One region of the Kitasatospora sp. NPDC059827 genome, then DNA from elsewhere that is predicted to be linked to it. Evidence: riboswitches for the same ligand, from Rfam matches in the RefSeq annotation. Region 1 holds a riboswitch; the other holds the start of a gene.
The links. A riboswitch is a leader RNA that binds a small molecule or an ion and turns the genes downstream of it on or off. The one in region 1 is predicted to bind FMN.
Positions count from the first base shown of each region.

Region 2: linked by a shared signal. The riboswitch ahead of ribB (3,4-dihydroxy-2-butanone-4-phosphate synthase) and the one ahead of ACFV8H_RS19575 (riboflavin synthase) in region 1 are both predicted to bind FMN.

Region 1 is NZ_JBHWIV010000028.1:61,767-71,262, reverse strand. Features, by position in the region: gene ribH (6,7-dimethyl-8-ribityllumazine synthase) at 1-296, opposite strand, end outside; gene ACFV8H_RS19585 (bifunctional 3,4-dihydroxy-2-butanone-4-phosphate synthase/GTP cyclohydrolase II) at 336-1,619, opposite strand; gene ACFV8H_RS19580 (nicotinamide riboside transporter PnuC) at 1,616-2,263, opposite strand; gene ACFV8H_RS19575 (riboflavin synthase) at 2,260-3,000, opposite strand; FMN riboswitch at 3,220-3,347, opposite strand; gene ACFV8H_RS19570 (SCO4226 family nickel-binding protein) at 3,647-3,892, shown strand; gene ACFV8H_RS19565 (antibiotic biosynthesis monooxygenase family protein) at 3,937-4,251, opposite strand; gene ACFV8H_RS19560 (MSMEG_1061 family FMN-dependent PPOX-type flavoprotein) at 4,396-5,091, shown strand; gene ACFV8H_RS19555 (YegP family protein) at 5,185-5,373, opposite strand; gene ACFV8H_RS19550 (HIT family protein) at 5,552-5,968, shown strand; gene ACFV8H_RS19545 (glycoside hydrolase family 19 protein) at 6,218-7,126, shown strand; gene ACFV8H_RS19540 (serine hydrolase domain-containing protein) at 7,205-8,260, shown strand; gene ACFV8H_RS19535 (hypothetical protein) at 8,513-9,334, shown strand.
Region 2 is NZ_JBHWIV010000088.1:25,020-34,515, forward strand. Features, by position in the region: gene ACFV8H_RS34680 (hypothetical protein) at 1-54, opposite strand, end outside; gene ACFV8H_RS34685 (hypothetical protein) at 249-629, shown strand; gene ACFV8H_RS34690 (hypothetical protein) at 1,207-1,455, shown strand; gene ACFV8H_RS34695 (ISAzo13 family transposase) at 1,542-3,230, opposite strand; gene ACFV8H_RS34700 (hypothetical protein) at 3,378-3,866, shown strand; gene ACFV8H_RS34705 (hypothetical protein) at 4,373-4,894, opposite strand; gene ACFV8H_RS34710 (cold-shock protein) at 4,962-5,276, opposite strand; gene ACFV8H_RS34715 (hypothetical protein) at 6,291-6,767, shown strand; FMN riboswitch at 7,188-7,318, shown strand; gene ribB (3,4-dihydroxy-2-butanone-4-phosphate synthase) at 7,569-8,225, shown strand; gene ACFV8H_RS34725 (hypothetical protein) at 8,584-8,862, opposite strand.

The DNA of each region.
Region 1 (9,496 bases):
AGGGTGGCCGCCTGGCAGACGTAGTCGAAGTGCGGGGTGCCGCCGCGGATCACCACGCCGAGGGCGATCACGGCGTCGTAGCCGCGGTCGGCGAGGCGCTTGGCGGCGACCGGCAGCTCGAAGGTGCCCGGGACGCGCAGCACGGTCGGCTCGGCGACGCCCAGCTCCTTGAGCGCCCGGTGGGCGCCGTCCAGCAGGCCGTTCATCACCTTGTCGTGCCACTGGGCGGCGATGACCGCGACCTTGAGGTCGGCAGCGCCGTCGATGGTCAGCTCGGGGGCTCCGTGGCCGCTCATGTCGTCCTACTTCCTGTGGTCGGTGGGTGGTTCAGTGGTTCAGGAGCCGAGGCCGGGCAGGTCGTGGCCCATCCGGTCGCGCTTGGTGCGCAGGTAGCGCAGGTTGTGCTCACCGGGCGCGATCTCGACCGCCTCGCGCCCCTTGACCTTGAGCCCGTGGTCGGTGAGCGCGGTCTGCTTCCGCGGGTTGTTGGTCATCAGGGTGAGCGAGCGGACGCCGAGGTCCACCAGCATCTGCGCCGCGATGCTGTAGTCGCGGGCGTCCGCGGGCAGCCCCAGGTCCAGGTTGGCGTCGACGGTGTCGCGTCCCTGCTCCTGCAGCTCGTACGCGCGCAGCTTGTGGGCCAGGCCGATCCCCCGGCCCTCGTGGCCGCGCAGGTACAGCACCACGCCGCGGCCGGACTCGGCGACCCGCCGGAGCGAGGCCTCCAGCTGCGGACCGCAGTCGCAGCGCAGCGAGCCGAGGACGTCGCCGGTCAGGCACTCGGAATGCACCCGCACCAGCACGTCCTCGCCGTCCGGCAGTCGGCCGTCCTCGCCGAGGCCGCCGGCCACCAGCGCGATGTGCTCGACGCCGTCGAGGGTGCCCCGGTAGCCGACCGCGGTGAACTCGCCGTGCACGGTGGGCAGGGCGGTGGTGGCGGCCCGGTCGACGTGCAGCTCGGTGCGGCGGCGGTAGGCGATCAGGTCCTCGATGGAGATGATCGCCAGGCCGTGCTCGCGGGCGAAGGCGACCAGCTCGGGCAGCCGGGCCATGGTGCCGTCGTCGTTGACCACCTCGACGCACACGCCGGCCGGCGGCAGCCCGGCGAGCCGGGCCAGGTCGACGGTGGCCTCGGTGTGCCCGGGGCGGACCAGCACGCCGCCGTCGACGGCGCGCAGCGGGAAGACGTGGCCCGGGCGGGTCAGGTCCCCCGGCTCGGTGCCGGGCGAGGCCAGCAGGCGGACGGTGCGGGCGCGGTCGGCGGCGGAGATGCCGGTGTCCACGCCCTCGCGGGCGTCCACCGAGACGGTGTAGGCGGTGCCCTTGCGGTCCTCGTTGACCTGGGTCATCGGCGGGAGCTTGAGGCGGTCCAGCTCCTCGCCGGTCATCGGGGTGCAGATCACGCCGGAGCTGTAGCGGATGGTGAAGGCCATCAGCTCGGGGGTCGCGGCGGAGGCGGCGAAGATGAAGTCGCCCTCGTTCTCGCGGTCCTCGTCGTCGACCACGATCACCGCGCGGCCGGCCGCGATGTCGGCGATCGCCCGCTCGACCGGGTCGAGGACGAACTCCTCGGCGCCGCTGCCGGCGTCGCTGCCGGGCCGGGTCTGGTTCTCGGTCATGCCGTGACTCCCTGCGGGACGTTGGCGGAGGTGGCTCGCGGCTCACGGGTGCTCAGCCACCAGGACCGCAGGCCGAGCAGCACCAGGACGAAGTAGACGGAGTAGGTGAGGCCCGAGAAGGTGTAACCGCTGTTGAAGGCGAACGGGACGCCGACCGCGTCGACCGCGATCCAGGCGAACCAGAACTCCAGCCAGCCGCGTGCCTGGGCCACCATCGCGGCGAGCGTGCCGACGAAGATGTAGGCGTCCGACCAGGGGCTCCAGGACAGCTCGGGGTAGGCGGTGAACAGCAGCGCCAGGGCGACCGTGCCGACTGCGGTGCCGGCCACCAGGGCGGCCCGCTCGGGCCAACTGGCGAACCGCACCGAGATGGTGCCGGTGTCACGGCGCCCGCGCCGCCACTGCGCCCAACCCCAGGCGGCGGTGACGATGACGATCAGCTGCTTGCCGATCAGACCGGGGACGTGGCCCCCGAGGTAGGCGGCGATCAGCACGACACCGGACAGGAGTTGGACCGGCCAGCTCCACACCGAACGGCGCCAGCCGAGCGCCAGGCCGCCGAAGCCGAACAGGTTGCCGATCATGTCGGCCCACTTCACGTGTTCACCGAGGACGGTGAACGCCTCTCCGCTGAGCCAGCTCATTCCTTGTCCCCCGTGCTGTGCGTGATGTGTGCGGTGTGTGCGATGTCCGCGGTGTCTGCGGTGTGCGTGGCCGGTGCGGCCGGTGCGGTGTGCGGCAGGTTCGGGAGGGTGCGCGATTCGAGCAACCGCTCCACGTACTTGGCGAGCACGTCCACCTCGAGGTTGACGCTCTCGCCGAGGGTCTTGGCGCCGAGCGTGGTCAGTGCGAGGGTGGCCGGGATGAGGCTGACGGTGAAGCTGTCGCGGGCCGCCTCCACCACGGTGAGGCTGACGCCGTCGACCGTGATCGAGCCCTTCTCCACCAGATAGCGGGAGATGGACTCCGGCAGCGAGAAGCGCAGCACCTCCCAGCGCAGGTTGCCGGCCGCGTCGCGCTCGCCGGGCTCGCGGCTCAACAGCCGCCCGGTGGCGTCGACATGGCCCTGGACCAGGTGCCCGCCGAGCCTGGCGCCGAGCGCCATCGCGCGCTCCAGGTTGACCGGGGAGCCGGGCTTCAACTCGCCCAGGCTGGAACGGTGCAGCGTCTCGGCCATCACGTCGGCGCTGAACTCGCCCGTCTCGGCGGCCAGTTCCTCGGCACTGTCGACCACGGTCAGACAGACGCCGTTGACCGCGATGGAGTCGCCGTGACGCGCACCGACACGAACCACCGGGCCACGGAGGCGGATTCGCGAGGAGTCGCCGATCTCCTCGATCGACACGACCTCGCCGAGCTCTTCGATGATGCCGGTGAACACCCGGGTCTCCTCGCGCTTGGGGCGCGGACTCCGGGGCGGCAGAGGGAGATGACAAACGGACGGGCACCGGTGCACGAGGCTGCCGACACGACCCGTCGCCGGGATGCCGGAACCGCCGGGAGATCGCTCGCCCGACCCGGGAGACACCTCTCCCGCCGTTCACCTGACCGTGGTCCGGTCCGGTTCGTGATGGACCACGGGTACTGCTCTTCGTCCGTCCGCGCACGCCTCCCATCCGGACTTTAACCGTCGGTCCAGGAATTTCACCTGGTCAACCGGCCGCTGGCTGCGGACGGGTCGCGGACTGTAACCGCCGGTTCGGATTTTCACCGACCCCGGAGTGCGCTGAACGTCACTGCTGATGACGTCATTGTGCCACGCGGGGTGCGAGCCGAGGGAGAGGGTTCCGCTGTGGCCTGTTTCACGGCCTCGCGGGGAATGCGCGGTGGGTCCGGTACGGCGCCGGTGGCGCCGCCGTGCGCGCAGGGTGACCCTGGTGGTGGGGCCGGAAGGCCGGCGGGATTCGCGGAGTTCGCGGAGTTCGCGGGATCCGCGCAGTTCGCAGGGCTCGCAGTGTTCGAAAGGTTCTGAAAGTTCTCGGGATTCGCGGGGTTCGCGGGGTTCGCAAGGTACGGAGGCGAGCACGATGAAGTTCATGGACGTCCACCACGGGATGGTCGGCATCACGCCGGAGCAGCTCAGGGCGGCCCACACGGCCGACTTGGCGGTCGAGGGCGAGGAGGGCGTGCACTTCGAGCAGGCCTGGGCGGACCCCGAGTCCGGCACGGTGTACTGCCTGTCCGAGGCGCCGTCCAGGGAAGCGGTGCAGCGGGTCCACGAACGGACCGGGCACCCGGCGTCCGAGATCCACTCGGTGCCGTTCTCGGTGTGACCGACTCGGAGTGAGCGTTCCGGGGCCTTCGGCCCCGGCCGGGCTCAGAGCGTGGCGGGTGCGGGGATCGGCGTGAAGTGGGTGACCTCCGGGGGGTGCACGAGATAGTGCAACTCGCCCTCCGACCAGACCGGCCGGATCCGCCACATCGGCCCGGCGTACCCCCGCAGGGCCTCCTCGTCGCGCCAGCGGCTGACCACGAGCACCCGGTGCCCGTCCTCGGTCACCGAGCGCAACAGCTCACCGCCGAGGCAACCGTCCGTCCGCCCCAACTGCGGGATCACCTGGCCGACCAGGTGCGCGCAGAACTCCTCGATGCGATCGGCCGTGACCTGCCCGGCCCAAATTCTGATGATCACGGCCACCACCTCCGGCTGGCTGGAGTCCCTGGCCCCATTATCAGCGGAAAACCGCTGGTGGGGAGGGGTGGAGCGACTCTTTCACGGAGAGTTGAGGAAGCCGGGAGACGGGGCGCGGAAAGAGCCCTCCGTTAGATTCCCGGTATGACCCTCACACCGGAAGCTCCCGCACCGTCAACCCCCGCTCTGGACGCACCGAACAGCCTGTTCGCCGCCCTCAGCGCGCGTGCCCTCACCGAGCCGGCCCAGCTGCGTGAGGTCTACGAGCAGCCCGGCGACCACGCGCGCCGCAAACAGGTGGACCACCTCCACGAGGTCGCCCAGCGCCTCATCGCCTGCGCCTCGCTGGTGTTCGTGGCCAGCTCCGACGCGGCCGGCCGCTGCGACGTCTCCCCGCGCGGCGGCCCGGCCGGGGTCGTCTCGGTGCTCGACGAGCACACCCTGGCCATTCCGGACGCCACCGGCAACAAGCGCCTGGACACCCTGCACAACATCCTGGAGAACGGCCGGGTCGGACTGCTCTTCGTCGTCCCGGGGCGGGACACCACGCTGCGGGTCAACGGGCGGGCCTGCATCTCCACCGACCCGGAGCTGCTGCGGCAGCTGACGGCTGTCGGCAAGCCCCCGCGCAGCGCGATCGTGGTGGCTGTGGAGGAGGTGTACGCGCACTGCCCGAAGTCGCTCATGCGCGGCTCGGCCTGGAAGCCGGAGAACTGGCTGGCGGAGGACGCCCAGCCGACGTCGGCGGAGGTCACGCTGTCGCACCTGAGGGACGACTCGCTGACCATCGACATGATCGAACAGACGGAGCGGGAAGCGCTCCTGTACCGGTACGAGTAGGCACGGCGCCGGCACGAGTGGGCGCGGGTGCCGATGGCCCCGCCGCCGGTCCGGGTGGACCGGCTGCGGGGCCCTCGCTCGCCCCGGCCCGGGTCAGGCGGCCTTCGGGACGTCGACCACCGCCGCGCCGTCGGCGGCCCGTTGGACGGCCTCGACGCCCTTGTGGGCGGCGTCCTTGCTGACGTAGCCCTGGCCGGTCGCGACGATCTCGCCGTTGCCCGCCTTGAGCCGGAACCGGTACTTGCCGCCGGTGTCCTCGTAGACCTCGAACTTGCCCGACATCCGGGCCACCTCCTCGTGCGGCACGGGTGCGCCGCGTCGATCCGTCCCCCTCCCCCCTCGCAGTACCGTGCGCCCGGCGCGGGCACGGGCGCACCCGTTCGGCCGCCGGACGGGTGACGCCGGGCCGACCCGGGTTTGCGGGGGTGCCGGGAAGGCGGCCGGTGGTTTGAATGGACGGATGGACTGCGTGTTCTGTGCGGTGGTGGCGGGCGAGGAACCGGCGCACCGGGTGCTGGACGACGCGGCGGCGGTGGCCTTCCTGGACCGCCGGCCGCTGTTCCCCGGTCACGTGCTGGTCGTGCCGCGCGCCCACCACCGGACCCTGGCGGACCTGCCGCCCGAGGAGGTCGGGCCGTTCTTCCTGCGGGTGCAGCGGGTGGCGGCGGCCGTGGAGCGGGGTCTGGGCGCGGCGGGCAGCTTCGTGGCGGCGAACAACCGGATCAGCCAGTCGGTGCCGCACCTGCACGTCCACGTGGTGCCGCGCAATCCCAAGGACGGGCTGCGCGGGTTCTTCTGGCCGCGGGGGAAGTACCCGGACGAGGCGGGGGCGGCGGAGGTGGCGGCGCGGCTGCGGGCGGCACTGGAGGAGGAGTAGGGGCGGCGGGGGGCTTTCGGCGTTCGACCGGCACTTCGACCGGGCACTTCTGCCGGGCTTGACCGGGCACTTCGGCCGGACCTCTTGACAGGTATAGACCACTCCGCTTGAGTCGGTGTCGGCCCCGCACCGGCCCGCACCCCGGTCGGCCGTCCCCCACGACGCGCCCCCGCACGGGCCACGGCTCCCCTGCCCCACCAGGTCCCGGTCCCGACGACGTGCGGCCCCCACCGCACGAGGGGTGATGACGTGTCAGTCAAACGCCTGCTCGCGCTGCTGTCCGCCGTGGTCACGGCGCTCGCGCTCGCGGTGCTCCTCCCGGCCTCCGCCAGCGCCGCCGCCTGCGGCACCGCGTGGAGCGCGACCGCCGTGTACACCGGCGGCGCCGCCGTCTCGTACAACAGCCACAACTGGACCGCCAAGTGGTGGACCCAGAACGAACCGCCGAGCACCGGGGGCTCCGGGGTCTGGTCCGACCAGGGCCCCTGCGGCGGCCCCACCGACCCCGGCCCGACCCCCACACCGACCCAGAACCCGGGCGGATTCCCGGTCAGCCAGGCCCAGTTCGACCGGATGTTCCCGAACCGGAACCCCTTCTACACCTACCAGGGCCTGCTCGACGCCACCAGCGCCTACCCCGGCTTCGCGGCCACCGGCAGCGACACCGTACGGAACCAGGAGGCCGCGGCCTTCCTCGCCAACGTCAGCCACGAGACCGGAGGACTGGTCTACGTGGTCGAGCAGGACACCTCCAACTACCCGCACTACTGCGACACTTCGCAGCCGTACGGGTGCCCGGCCGGGCAGGCCGCGTACTACGGGCGCGGACCGATCCAGCTCAGCTGGAACTTCAACTACAAGGCGGCGGGCGACGCGCTCGGCATCGACCTGCTGCACAACCCCGACCTGGTGCAGACCGACCCGGCGGTGGCCTGGAAGACCGGCCTCTGGTACTGGAACACCCAGAACGGTCCCGGCACCATGACCGCGCACGACGCGATGGTCAACGGGCGGGGCTTCGGCGAGACGATCCGCAGCATCAACGGCGCGCTGGAGTGCAACGGCAACAACACCGCGCAGATGCAGCACCGGATCAGCCTGTACCAGAGCTTCGTCCAGATCCTCGGCACCGTGCCCGGGGGCAATCTGAGCTGCTGACGGGCCCTACGGTCCGTCTTCGAGCTCCCGTCGTTGCCCCGCAGGCGGGAGTTCGAAGACGGGCCCTAAGGTCGGGGCATGAACGAACTCGCGCGCCTCGTGCAGCAGACCTCCGACCGGGTGGCGGGCCGGTGCGTCGGCGTGGTGGTCGCCGGGGTGGCCGGTGGCGCCGTGGAGATCCACGGTGCCGGGCGGACGGGCCCGGGGGGCGAAGTGCCGGGGGCCCGGACGTTGTTCGACATCGGCTCCGTCACCAAGGTGTTCACCGCGCTCGCGCTCGCGCGGCTGACGCTCGACGGCACCGTGCGTCTCGACGAGCCGCTCGCGGAGGTGCTGACCCGCTCTGCGGCCGTCCCCTCCCGGGGCGGGGAGGCGATCACGCTCCGGCACCTCGCCACCCACACCTCGGGGCTCCCCCGGCTGCCCCGGGGCGTGCTGCTGCGCGCGCTGCTGCGGCCCGACCGGGCGGACCCGTACGCCCATTGCACCGCCGAGCGAATACTCTCCGGGCTCGGGCGGACGCGGTTGCACTCCGCCCCCGGGCGCAACTTCCGGTACTCCAACCTCGGCGCCGGGCTGCTCGGGCTGGCCCTCGCCCAGCGGGCCGACGCCACGTACGGGGAGCTGGTGGACCGCGAGGTCTGCGCACCGCTGGGGCTGACGGACACCTGCCTGCGGCCGGATGCCGATCAGTCCGCCCGGCTGGCGTCCGGCCATGCACCGACCGGGCGCCCGGTGCCGTCCTGGGAGTTCGCGGCGCTCCCCGGCATGGGCGGGCTCCGCTCGACGGCGGCCGACCTCGCGGCCTTCCTGCGGGCGCAGTTGGCGGCCGAGGGCGGGCCGGACGCACCGCTGGCACCGGCGATGCTGCTCGCCCGGGAGACCAGGCACCGGGTCAACCCGTTCGCCTGGACGCACCTCGGCTGGCTCGGCCACCGACTGCACGCCCAGCAGGGCAGGCACTTGCAGTTGTGGCACAACGGGGGGACGGGCGGGTCCGCCTCCTTCCTCGCGTTCGACCCGGAACAGCAGGTGGGGGTGGTGGTGCTGGCCAACTCCCGGCGGTCGGTGGACGAGGCGGGCACGGCGCTGCTGCGGCGGCTGCAGGTGGGGCTCGGCGCAGCCGGGCGCTGACGGGCGGGGCCTCCCCCGCTGCCGCGGCCGCCTCCTGCACCTCGCCTCCTACACCTCGCCTCCCCCGCCGACCGTCGTTTCGGTCGCCCCTGCCGAACGGCACCCCCTGCTGCCGGACACGCTCCGGCTGTTTCGGGCCAAGGGGTGTCGATTGGCACTGTTCCGGAGGGTGGTGGGCGATCGATCCTGGTGGTCCGACATCCGGGAGTCGTAGTTCCGGTTGGGGAGACCGTCGAGGGCAAGGAGGGCGAAGTGGCGATGCTGTGGTCGCCCGGGTGGGCGTGGCCGTTCATGGAGAACGGTCAGGCCCGTCGCGGGTCGGCCGGTCCGCTCGGGCCGGTGGTGCGGGTGCACCGGGCGTTCCGGCCGGTCCCGTGGCGGGCGCGGACGTGGCTGGACACCGTGGCGGCGGTCCTGGCGCTGGTGGCCTGCCTGGCGTTCGGCGAGTGGTGGCCCGCCCCCGTGGTGGCGGCCGCGGCGGTGCTGGCCGCGAACGGGTACGGCGCCCTACGGTCCGCGCCCGGGCTGCGCGCCGTACGGGTCCATGAGGGCGGGCTGGCACTGGTCGGGGCGGGCGCCGGCGAGCGGCTGCTGCCGTGGGCGGGCATCGAAGCCGTCGAGTACTCCCCCGCCTCCCCCGGCTTCCCCGGCGGGCGGCGGCGGGAGCCCGAGCGGATCCGAGTATGGCCCGTCGGCGCGGACGAGCCCCTGGTGCTGGCCCAACTGCACGGGCTGGAGGGCTTGGCGCGGGAGGTGGACGAGTTCCTGTCCCCGCACCTCCGGGCCGCGCTGCACGAGGCACTGCGCAGCGAGGGGAGCGTCCGGTTCGCCCGGGGGCGGCTGACGGTGACGGCCGGCGGGCTGGTGCACCGGCCGCCGCACCCCTTGGTCGCGGCGGAGGCGTACCGGTGGGCGGAGGTGCACTCGGCCCGGGCGTCAGGCCTCGGCGAGCTGGAGCTCCGGACCCGGTCGGCGGGCCTGCCGCTCACCCTCCCGGTGCCCAACGCCCGTGCGGCGGCGGACTTCCTGGAGGCCGTCCGGGCCGGGGCCCGGGTCACCTTGGCGGACGCGTAGGTCGACCTGGAGGGGGTCGGCTGACCCGGACCGGCACCGGTCGGATCGGGCGGAATCCGGCGGGATCCTGCGGGCCCGACCGATCATCCCCTAGGGGCTGCCGGGGGTCCGTCCCGCAAGGGATCAGTACATCGCTGAGTGGACGTCAGTTCGCCTGCCCGC
Region 2 (9,496 bases), on a different contig from region 1:
GGTGGTGAGGTTCTTCGGCGCGTAGGCCGGGTTGGCCTCGGTGGCGCCGAACACGTTGATGCATCCGCCGCTTTCCGGGTCGGCGAGGCCTGCCCGGATGCCGGGCAGCGGGCCGACCGAGTAGAGGAACTCGCCGACGGCGGCATTGGCAGAGGTGGGGACGGCGATAAGGAGGGTGAGGGCGCCGAGGGCGGCGACGACCGTGGTACGCAGGCGTATGCTGCTGATCCTCGGACTCCGACCTCTACGTGGGCCGGATCGACCCCGACCCCGCCGCACCTGGCGGCACCACCGTCCTGCACGCCTTCGTCGGCAACCTCGGCCCGGACCGGACCGCCTCGCCGTTCACCGTCGTGATCACCCTGCCCGAGGGGGTCACGGCCGAGCCGCCGTTCTTCCCGGAGAACTGCTACGAGTTCCAGAACGGCCACCGGGTGCGCTGCACCTTCCCGGCCGGTCTGCCGAAGTTCCGCAGCGCGACCGCGCTGATCCCGCTCCGGCTCTCCCCCGAGGTCCCCCTCGGCGAGCTGGCCGGCGGTCGCGTCTCGGTGCGCGGCGACGACGACCGGAACGAGGCGAACAACCAGCAACTGTTCAGCATCGAGGTCGTCGAGAGCACCGGGCCGTAGGCGCCCTGACCTCAGGCCATCCCCCGGTGGACGCCGGTCAGCGGTAGACGCGGACGTAGTCCGCAGCAAAGGTGACCGGCGTCGGGCTCGGAGGAACCCGGCTCACTCCTCCCGCAGTAGCGCATTGACGGGCCACTCCCTGGTGGCCGAGCTGGGGCTCTTCCACCCCGGGGCTGCCTGACGGCAGCGGCGGCCCGCCCCGGCACGATGCGGTGCCCCTCCCACTCCTGCCGCCCGCAAGCTCCCGCGTCCACGTCGCCCCGCGCTGTAGCCGCCTGCCATCAGCCGTACCGGACGGCCGTCGGGAGCCGCGCTGATGTCCGGCGAACCCAGGTGGGTGACCGTGTACGGCCCTGTACTCGACACCGGACCAAAAGAACAAGCTTGACCCGCCCGGGTGATGTCCCGTCTGGCTGGACCCCGCAGGGGAATCGGTTCTTCACGCGCCCGGCATTTCGGGCGCGTCGCTGCCCCCAAAGGAGAACCCTGATGCGTCTGCGCGCCGTCGCCGTCGCCGCCCTCGGCGCCCTTACCCTCCTCGTCACCCGTCCCCACCTCCGCCAGCGCCGCCGACGGCGTGTTCCGCTACACCTACCGGGCAGACGGCTCCGAACACCGCGGCGAACTGCTCGATCCCGGGTCCGAGGAGTGCGTCGACGTCAAGGGAGCCACCGACCAGGACGCTGCCTACGCGCCCGTCAACCGCACCAACGGGGCCGCCGTCGCCTTCCTGGAGTTCGGCTGCGTCGGGGACGTCTACCGTGTGCTGGACCCAGGTGCCTCGGCCGGCCGGCGGCTCCGCTTCCGCTCGGTACTGTTCTCCTGAGGCCGCTGACTTCGGCGAGATGCGGGACAGTTCATCGAACGCGACCAGCTCAGACCATAAAGAACAAGCTTAGGGCTCGCAGAGAATCAACACGGTGATTTGATCTCCGCAAAGGTGGGGGCGTGCGTGAGGAACGCGGTGACGTCGGCGGGGGTGCGGAAGCGTGCCATGGAGGCGGGGATGTGCCGGTCGGGCTGCTCCAGGAGCGGGCGGACCTCGGCGACTGCGTTGGTGATGGTGCTGCGGTCCACCCTGAAGAGCTGGGCAAGGAGTTCTTGGGTGCCGATCTTCCGCTGGTAGAGGATGGCGGCCAGGATCCGATCGACGAGTCCCAGCTTGTCCTTGGCGCCTGCGCCGCGGGCTCGGCGGCGGTCGGTGCCGCGTCGCGCGTGCCGAATCTCCTCACGCCGCCGGTCCAGCAGAAGGGTCAATTCACTTGTGAGAGAGTCAAGTTGATCACGGTGCATACCGGTCAGTTCCGGGTCGTTCAGCGAGCTGACAGCGGGGCTGTTTGGTTGCTCTGGTGAAGATAGGTCCATCGTCTGCTCCTGGCCCGACGGGTGGTGCACGGGGTGGAAGGTGTAGTTCAAGTCGCCGTGGAAGCGGTGCCGGCTCATCGGCAGGGCGTCGATCTGGGCGTCGGTGACCTTCAGGCCGGTGTCGTAGGTGCCAGTGTCGAGGGCGGCCTCGACACTCAACCCGGTGCGGGTGGTGGTCGCGGCGATACTGCTCACGACCACGTCGTGGCTGGTCAGGGGCCCGCCGCGCCAGTTCGTCGTGATGTGCGAGAACAGCCGGTGCTCGATTTTGTTCCACTTCGACGTGCCCGGGGGCAGGTGGCACACCGTGATCTCCAGTCCCGTCTCGACGGCGAGGACGGCGAGCTCAGTCTTCCAGGCGCGGGTGCGGTGGCCATTGGAGCCACCGGCGTCCGCGGTGATCAGCAGCCGGTTCGCTTGGGGGTAGTCGTGGCGACCACGGGCCTGCCACCAGCGGCGGATCGAGGCGACCGCGAAGCCCGCAGTGTCGTGGTCGGTGCCGACGTTGACCCAACCGGTGTTCGCCGCGATGTCGTAGATCCCGTAAGGGATCGCCTTCCCCGGCCCCTGCCGGTCCAAGAAGTCGTGCGTCTTCACCTGCACCGGCTCGCCGCAGGGCTCCCACTCCCTTCCGCCGTTCTTGTACTGCCAGACGAATTCCTCCTTCTTGCAGTCCACGCTCACCACCGGATCTCCGGCGTCTGTGTGCTCCTTGGCCTGCTCGTTGATGTAGCGGAACTGGGTGTCCCTGTCCGGGTTCTGCTTGCCCTCGACGGTCTTGGCGTTGGCCTGCAGGCTGAAGCCCTCCTCCCGCAACAGGTCGGCGACGGTGTCGGCGCTGACCCTGTGCCCTTGGCGGGTGAGCTCGGCGGCCAGTTTCCTGGTCGACTTGGTCGTCCAGCGCAGCGGCGACATCGGATCCCCGCGCATGTCCGGCTCGACCAGGGCCAGCAGGGCCGGACGCAGTCCTGGGTCCAGCTCGGCAGCCCTCTTGCGTCCACCGCCGAGCCGGCGGACCCGACCCAGTGGTTCCCCGCCGGCCTCCAGCTCGTCCATGCCGTTGCGGACCGTCGTCTCGCTGACTCCGGCCGCCCGCGCGACGGCCCGCAGCCCGCCGTGGCCAAGCAGTCGCGCCTCGGTCCCCATCAGCAGCCGACGCTGCCTCTCGTCCAGGTGCGGGAACAACTCCTCGAACTTCAGGGCGAGTTGACTGCGGACTGAATCAGGTATCCCCATACCACATCAACGAGCACCCAAGCAGGAAGCAACACGCTGATTCTCTGCGAGCCCTTAGAAGATCAATCGTCAAATACCCTCGCCTGCCGGGCAGGGTACACGTTTGGGCGATATGCAGAGTTCGTCAGCGAATGATGGAGTCCCGGCATGAAGCGAATGAACCCGAGGCGCACCGCCCTGGCCGGCTCCGTTGCCCTGCTCGCCGTCGGCGGCCTACTGACCGCCTCCGCCCCGGCAGCGTTCGCGCTGCCTCCGGGGCCGGCTACGGCGGTCGTGGCGGCCCAGGTGCGGGCGGGGACGCCAGCCGCACACCAGGTGGTCACCTTCGTCGAGGAGTACCGTCGGGCGGTGCTGGGCACCAGTGGCGAGCAGCCGTCCGAGGTGCGCAAGCGTTTCCTCACCTCGGCCCTGGACCATCGGCTGGATGCCTGGGTGCAGGAGAACGACGCCGATCCGGTGTTCCGCGCGCAGAACGTCCCGGTGGACTGGTCGGCCCAGCAGGTGAAGGAGGAGCACGGCTCCGCCTCCGTCCGGCTCACCGAGTTCTGGGGCAGCGGCGGTAGCCAGGAGGTCTGGTACACCGTAGGGGTGCGCGATCTGAGGATCGTCGAGCTCGGCGACCAGTCCGCCTTCTGACCGGCTGCCCTTCCGACCGCTCGTACCCGGTCACCGGACCCCCGTGAACCCCGTACGGCGCGGCCCCCCACGGCTGCGTCGCGCCGGTCGTCCGCGTGCAGCCGAACGCGTGCGGTCATCCGCACACCGCCGGCCGCGCGGTCATCTGCCGCCGCCGTGCGGGATCAGCAGCCCGCGCCCCGCTCCCGGGCGTCCGCCGTCCACTCCGGGAGCAGTTCGCCGACCAGCCACTCGACCTCCTCGGCCGCGCCCTCGTCCCCACCCGGCAGGAGTGTTGGCGCCTCGTGGATCCGGTCGGTGTCGAAGCCGGCCAGTTCACCGTCGAGAATCGGGCGGCCCAGGTCCCGCTCGGCAGGCGCGAGGCGACAGCTCTAGGGAGCCGGGCCCAGCCGACGGATCCACCTGTTGTACCCGGTGGTGACCGGCATCGGGACCGCTGCCACCGCCGTACCGGTCACCTGGCGAAGGGCCGGGTCCGGTGCGCCGGGAGGCGGAGCGGGTTCAGGTCACGCGGGGTCGTACGCGATCTGCAGGTCCGAGGTGTAGGACGCCTCTTCGGCGGCGTTCGGGTCCGTGTCGGAGGCGGGCCGGTTCGGCCGGGAGACGCCGTCGAACAGGTTGTAGTTGAAGCGGAACCCCAGGTTGGCCTTCCCGGCGCGGCCCTTCACCTTCACCGGGAAGGTGCAGTTCCCGTACAGGGTGTAGTCCTTGCCGCGGAGGTTGTCCGGCACGGTGGAGTGCCAGTGGTAGTCGACGGGGACGCCGCGGTGCGAGTCGCTGTAGCGCAGCTGCTGGTGGCCGGCGGTGCAGTCCATCTTCCCCGTGGCGATCGCCCGGATCGCGGGCGAGGTCGTGAAGGACCAGGCCATCGGGGCGGGCCTTCCGACGGTTCCCGCCATGTTCACCTGGCCGTCGAACGTGCCGTTCGCGTCGGTCCTGTTGTAGGAGGGCGCGGACATCTTGAAGGTGTGACGGCCCTCGTTGACCCCGGCTATGGAAGCAGGCTTGAAGGTGGTGCGCAGAGACATCGACGTCCTCGTGGTTGTCGTTGGTGTGCGGTGGATGAGCAGGCGGCTTCCGGTCACGCCAGGGGGTTCATTCGTCGAAGGTGATGCGGAGCTCCGACGCATACCCGGGGCCGTCCCCGCTCTCGGGACCATCCCCGGGACGGCTACCGGGAAGCCGTACCCGGACGGCCCGCCAGTGGAAGGAGTCCTGGTCGGCCCTCTCCGCACTGAACCGGACGACCTGCCCGACCGTCAGCTCCCGGTAGCCGCCGCCGGCGACGGCGGAGAAGTGCGCCCAGACCGGTTCCGGCAGGGACCGGGAGACCAGGACCCCCCACCCCTGATCCGCGTGCCACTCCCGGACCTGCCCCTCGTGCTCCGTCTCGCTCGCGCCGTCAGACATGCCGTCTCCCTCTCCGCTTCATCAGGTCGACAGTCAGGAGACCACCCACGGCACGCTCCCGGCCCCGTGAACGCGGAAGCCGCGCGGACATGACCGGCGATCCACCCCTCGTACGCCTGGCTCCGGCCCCTGTGACGAACGCAGGGACGAGCTGCACCCGTCCGGTGCGGGCACCTCGCCTGCTCGCCGTCCAGTCAATCCAGTGCTCAACGGACGTTCAAGGGAATCCCCGGTGCCTCCGCCGAGGCACCCCGGTTTCCAGCCGGCTCCTCTCCCCAGAACGGGCGGTCGGTCCGCGCCGCCAACAGGAGCAACGCCGGGAAAGCTCGGACACGACGCTGAAATCCGGACACGGCACCGGGACCGCGACCCGCCGTCCACCCTGTCCGGACCGCTGCGTCCACACCGCGGCGCCAAGCACCGCGGTGAACGGGGCCGTTGCGCACCGTCAGGACAGAGCCCGGCCCGGCGCAGGTCGTGGTCGCCCGGCTCACGGACGAACTCCTCGTCCCAGACCACCGGTGCCACCTGCCTGGGGCCGGCGCCCCGGCCCTGCGAGCGTCCCCGGCGGAGGCCAGGGCTCAAGGACCGCGGTCCCGCCGCCCGGTCGGCTCCCCGTCGGCACGGGACCGCCGTCTGCTCGCCCGGCCGGGTCCCGGGCCGCAAGGTCCGGGTCGTCGCCAGGGCCAGTACGGTTCGCGGGACCGTCGAGGGTGGCGCCCGCCTCCAGATCGGCGGGCGGGCCGCGCTACGGCCCGGTCCAGTCCGGCTCCGGGCGCCACGGACCCGGATGCGGCCGTCATAGGTGACGCGGCCGGCACCACCGGGGAACCCGGCAAGCGCACCGGTGCGGGCGTCGCCCCTTCCACCCGCAGCCGCCCACACGGGTGACAGCCCGCCGTGTCACCGTCCGGCAGAACGGGCGAATCGCGATGCTGGCCCTCGCACCGTCGGCCGGGCGGCCCACCGGCCCGCACACCCGGCCGACACCCCCGGAGGAAATGAGTGATCATCATGCCGTCCCGACCCAGGTTCTCCAGGGTCCTCCCGATGGCGTGCGCGGCGGCACTGCTGACCGCCGCCGCACCCGCGGCCGCCGACGCACACCGCCCCCACGCCGACCTCTCGGTGAAGGTCGCCGACCCCGCCCCGGTTGCCGACGGCGGATCCACCCTGCTGCACCCGGTGGTCACCAACGTCGGGACCGCCCCCACCGCCATGCCGGTCACCCTGTACGTGCACCTGCCACCCGGAGTCGTCGGCAGCGGGACGTCGGCCGCCGCGTCCTGCCACACGCTGCCCTTCGGCCACACCGTGGCATGTGAGATCCCGCGCGGCCTGGCACCCGGCGCCGCCGTCACCGCGGAAGTCCGGATCTCCGTCGCCTCGGGCATGGACCCGGAGGTCCTGGACGGCACGGTCGAAGCCGAGCTCGCCGACGACCCGACTCCGGGCAACAACTCCCGCGTGTTCAGAATCACCATCATCTGACCCACTCCCGGGGCAGCACTGCCTCCTCGTCAGGGTCGACGGAGGGCGACACGCCACGGCGGTACGGCAGGCGGCGCGAAGCAGCGGCGGCCCGGCGTCAGAGCAGGGCGCGGCAAGCGCGGCGGCGGCCACCGAGGCGACCCTTCCGCCGGCAGGGACGGGAACAGCGCGGCAACAACCGCCCCCGGCGCCCGGGCACTCACCCCGGCGCCCGGGCACTCACCCCGGGTGCCGCCGACACCGCGCACCGGCCCCTCACCCGCCCCCGGCCGGAAGCCTCGCAACGGCCCGTCAGGAAGGAAAGCACGGCCGCGGGCCGCAACCGGGACCGCGTAGCCGGCGACCGACCCGGTGTGGCGCGGAACACCTCCACCGGCCGTCCACCGGCCCTGACGGGTGTGCCATGATCGATTCGAGTGTTCGCGCGCTCCGGGGTCGGTGCAATTCCGAACCGGCGGTGAAAGTCCGCGACCCGGCCGAAGCCATCGGCCGGTTGACCTGGTGGAACTCCAGGACCGACGGTGAAAGTCCGGATGAAAGGCAGTGCGCGGCGACACATCGTCCGCTCCCGGCCGGGGCCAACCGCCCTGCCGCGCGGACGCGGTGCTCGCTTTCCCCGGAACGGCGTCCGCGCACGGGGGCGAGCCGTCAACCGCCTTCCTCCCCCGCGCGTGCGGCGCCGTCCATTGCGGAAGGCGTGTGCGCTGGCACGCGCTCTTCCGGATGGCCGCGTTCTCCCACAGATCAGCGACCCCCGCCGGGACCCACCGGTCCAGGGGCTCACCGACCAGGAGAGAGCAGATGGCAACCACCCTTCCCACCCCCACCGACCGCCTGCAGCAGGCGCGACGGGCGATCGAGGCGTTCCGCCGGGGCGCCTTCGTGGTCGTCTTCGACGACGAGTCACGCGAGAACGAGGGCGACCTGATGGTCGCCGCCGAGTACACCGACGAAGCCGCCATGAGGTACCTGCTGGACCACAGCTCCGGCGTGGTCTGCGCGGCGGTGCCCTACGAGCGGTGCGACGAACTCGGCCTGCCGCAGATGACGGACGACAACCGCGGCCTCCACGGCACGGCCTTCACCGTCTCGGTCGACCTGATCACCGGCGGGACCACCGGCATCCCGGTCGACGAACGGGCCCGCACCGTCCAGGCCCTGGCCGACCCCGCCGCCAAGGCGGACCACTTCGCCAGGCCCGGCCACATCTTCCCGGTGCGGGCGGCCCGCGGCGGCGTCCTGGAACGCGACGGCCACACCGAGGCCGCCGTCGACCTGTCGCGCCTGGCCGGGCTGTCCGGCGTGACCACCATGTGCGAGGTCGTCCGGCCGGACTGGACCATGGCACGCCTGGACGACCTGCGCGACCTCGCCGAACGCGACTCCCTGGTCCTCATCTCCGTGGGCGACCTGGTCGCCTACCGACAGGCCGCCGAGGACCCCGCCCGAACCCCCTGACGCTCCGCCGCCCGGCGGGCGGGACGCGACGTCCTCCCGTCCGGCCCGCCGCCGGCCGTCCCATAGCGGTAGCGGGCCGGGCGGCCCCCGGCCATCGCACGCCGGACCCCACCCGCCGTGCCTACCGGGGTGCCTCACGGCTGTGGCCCCTCCGTTCCCGCCCACGTGCTCATACACTCCAGGGAGCCGGATCGGCGGGTATCGGCGTACGGACCGAGAATTCACCTGTCCCGGGCGGAAAACAGAACCGGCCGGGCTCGTACGAGCCCGGCCGGTCCCATCGGAAAAAATTTCACCGACAGATCAGGAGAATATTCTGCTCCGAATCTGAAATCCGGAAATCAGTAACTCCCGAGCATCACGGCTTCTTGGTGATACCGGCGGTGTTGCACGCACCCCAGTGGTTGTAAAGGGCCTGGTTGCCCTCCTTCAGAGCACGCATGGGATTGCCCCCGTAGAAGTCCTGCAGAGTGTGCAGAACGGCGTTGCAGGTGACGACATTCGCCCGCCACACACAGTCGGAACCGACACCCTCGTAGTCGCACGGCTTCGCCTGGGCAGCCCCGGCACCAGCCAGGACGACACCGGCGGCCACCGTCCCGACTGCGGCGGCCATAGCGGTGATACGACGCTTCATCTCACACTCCAAAGAACAGGGAACCATCTTCTCTCCGGACCGGAACGCACCCCGGATTGATCCCATTAAAACCACCCGGGAAGCCGCACCTCAATACACTTGAGGAAGAATTGAGCTAGTCAGGTAGTTCGTCCATGAATTTCTGACGAAAAGCCGTCCTGCCGCGCTGTCAGATTAGGACACGCACCGCCGTCGACACGAGCACGCGGGCTCTAGCCACAACCGCCCCCGACACTCCGACCAAACAGGCACCCAATCCGCCGAAGCCTCGGACCGGCGACCAGAAAGGTAACCGGGCCACGGAGACAAGCCACGAGGCCGACCCCGCCATCAGGACCCCGCCCCCGAGGCCGACGTTCCACCGCGCGACCGACGACCGGCCCTCCGCTCCGCAGGTGACCGCGGCCGCCACGGCACGGGCCGGCGCCCCGAACGGCCGACGCGCTCCAGAGCGACGCGGAGGGGCCCGTGCTGCGGTGCCGACGAAGCGGCGGTGAGCGGCCTCCACGCTCTGGCGGGCCCAGTGGGCTGGCGCGCGAGCGCAAGCGGCGACGGTCCTGGCGGGCGGTGGCGCGCGCAGCACGTACCGGAGGACGGTGTCGTGGTCGTGGACGCGCTGCCTCTCCGCGCGGAG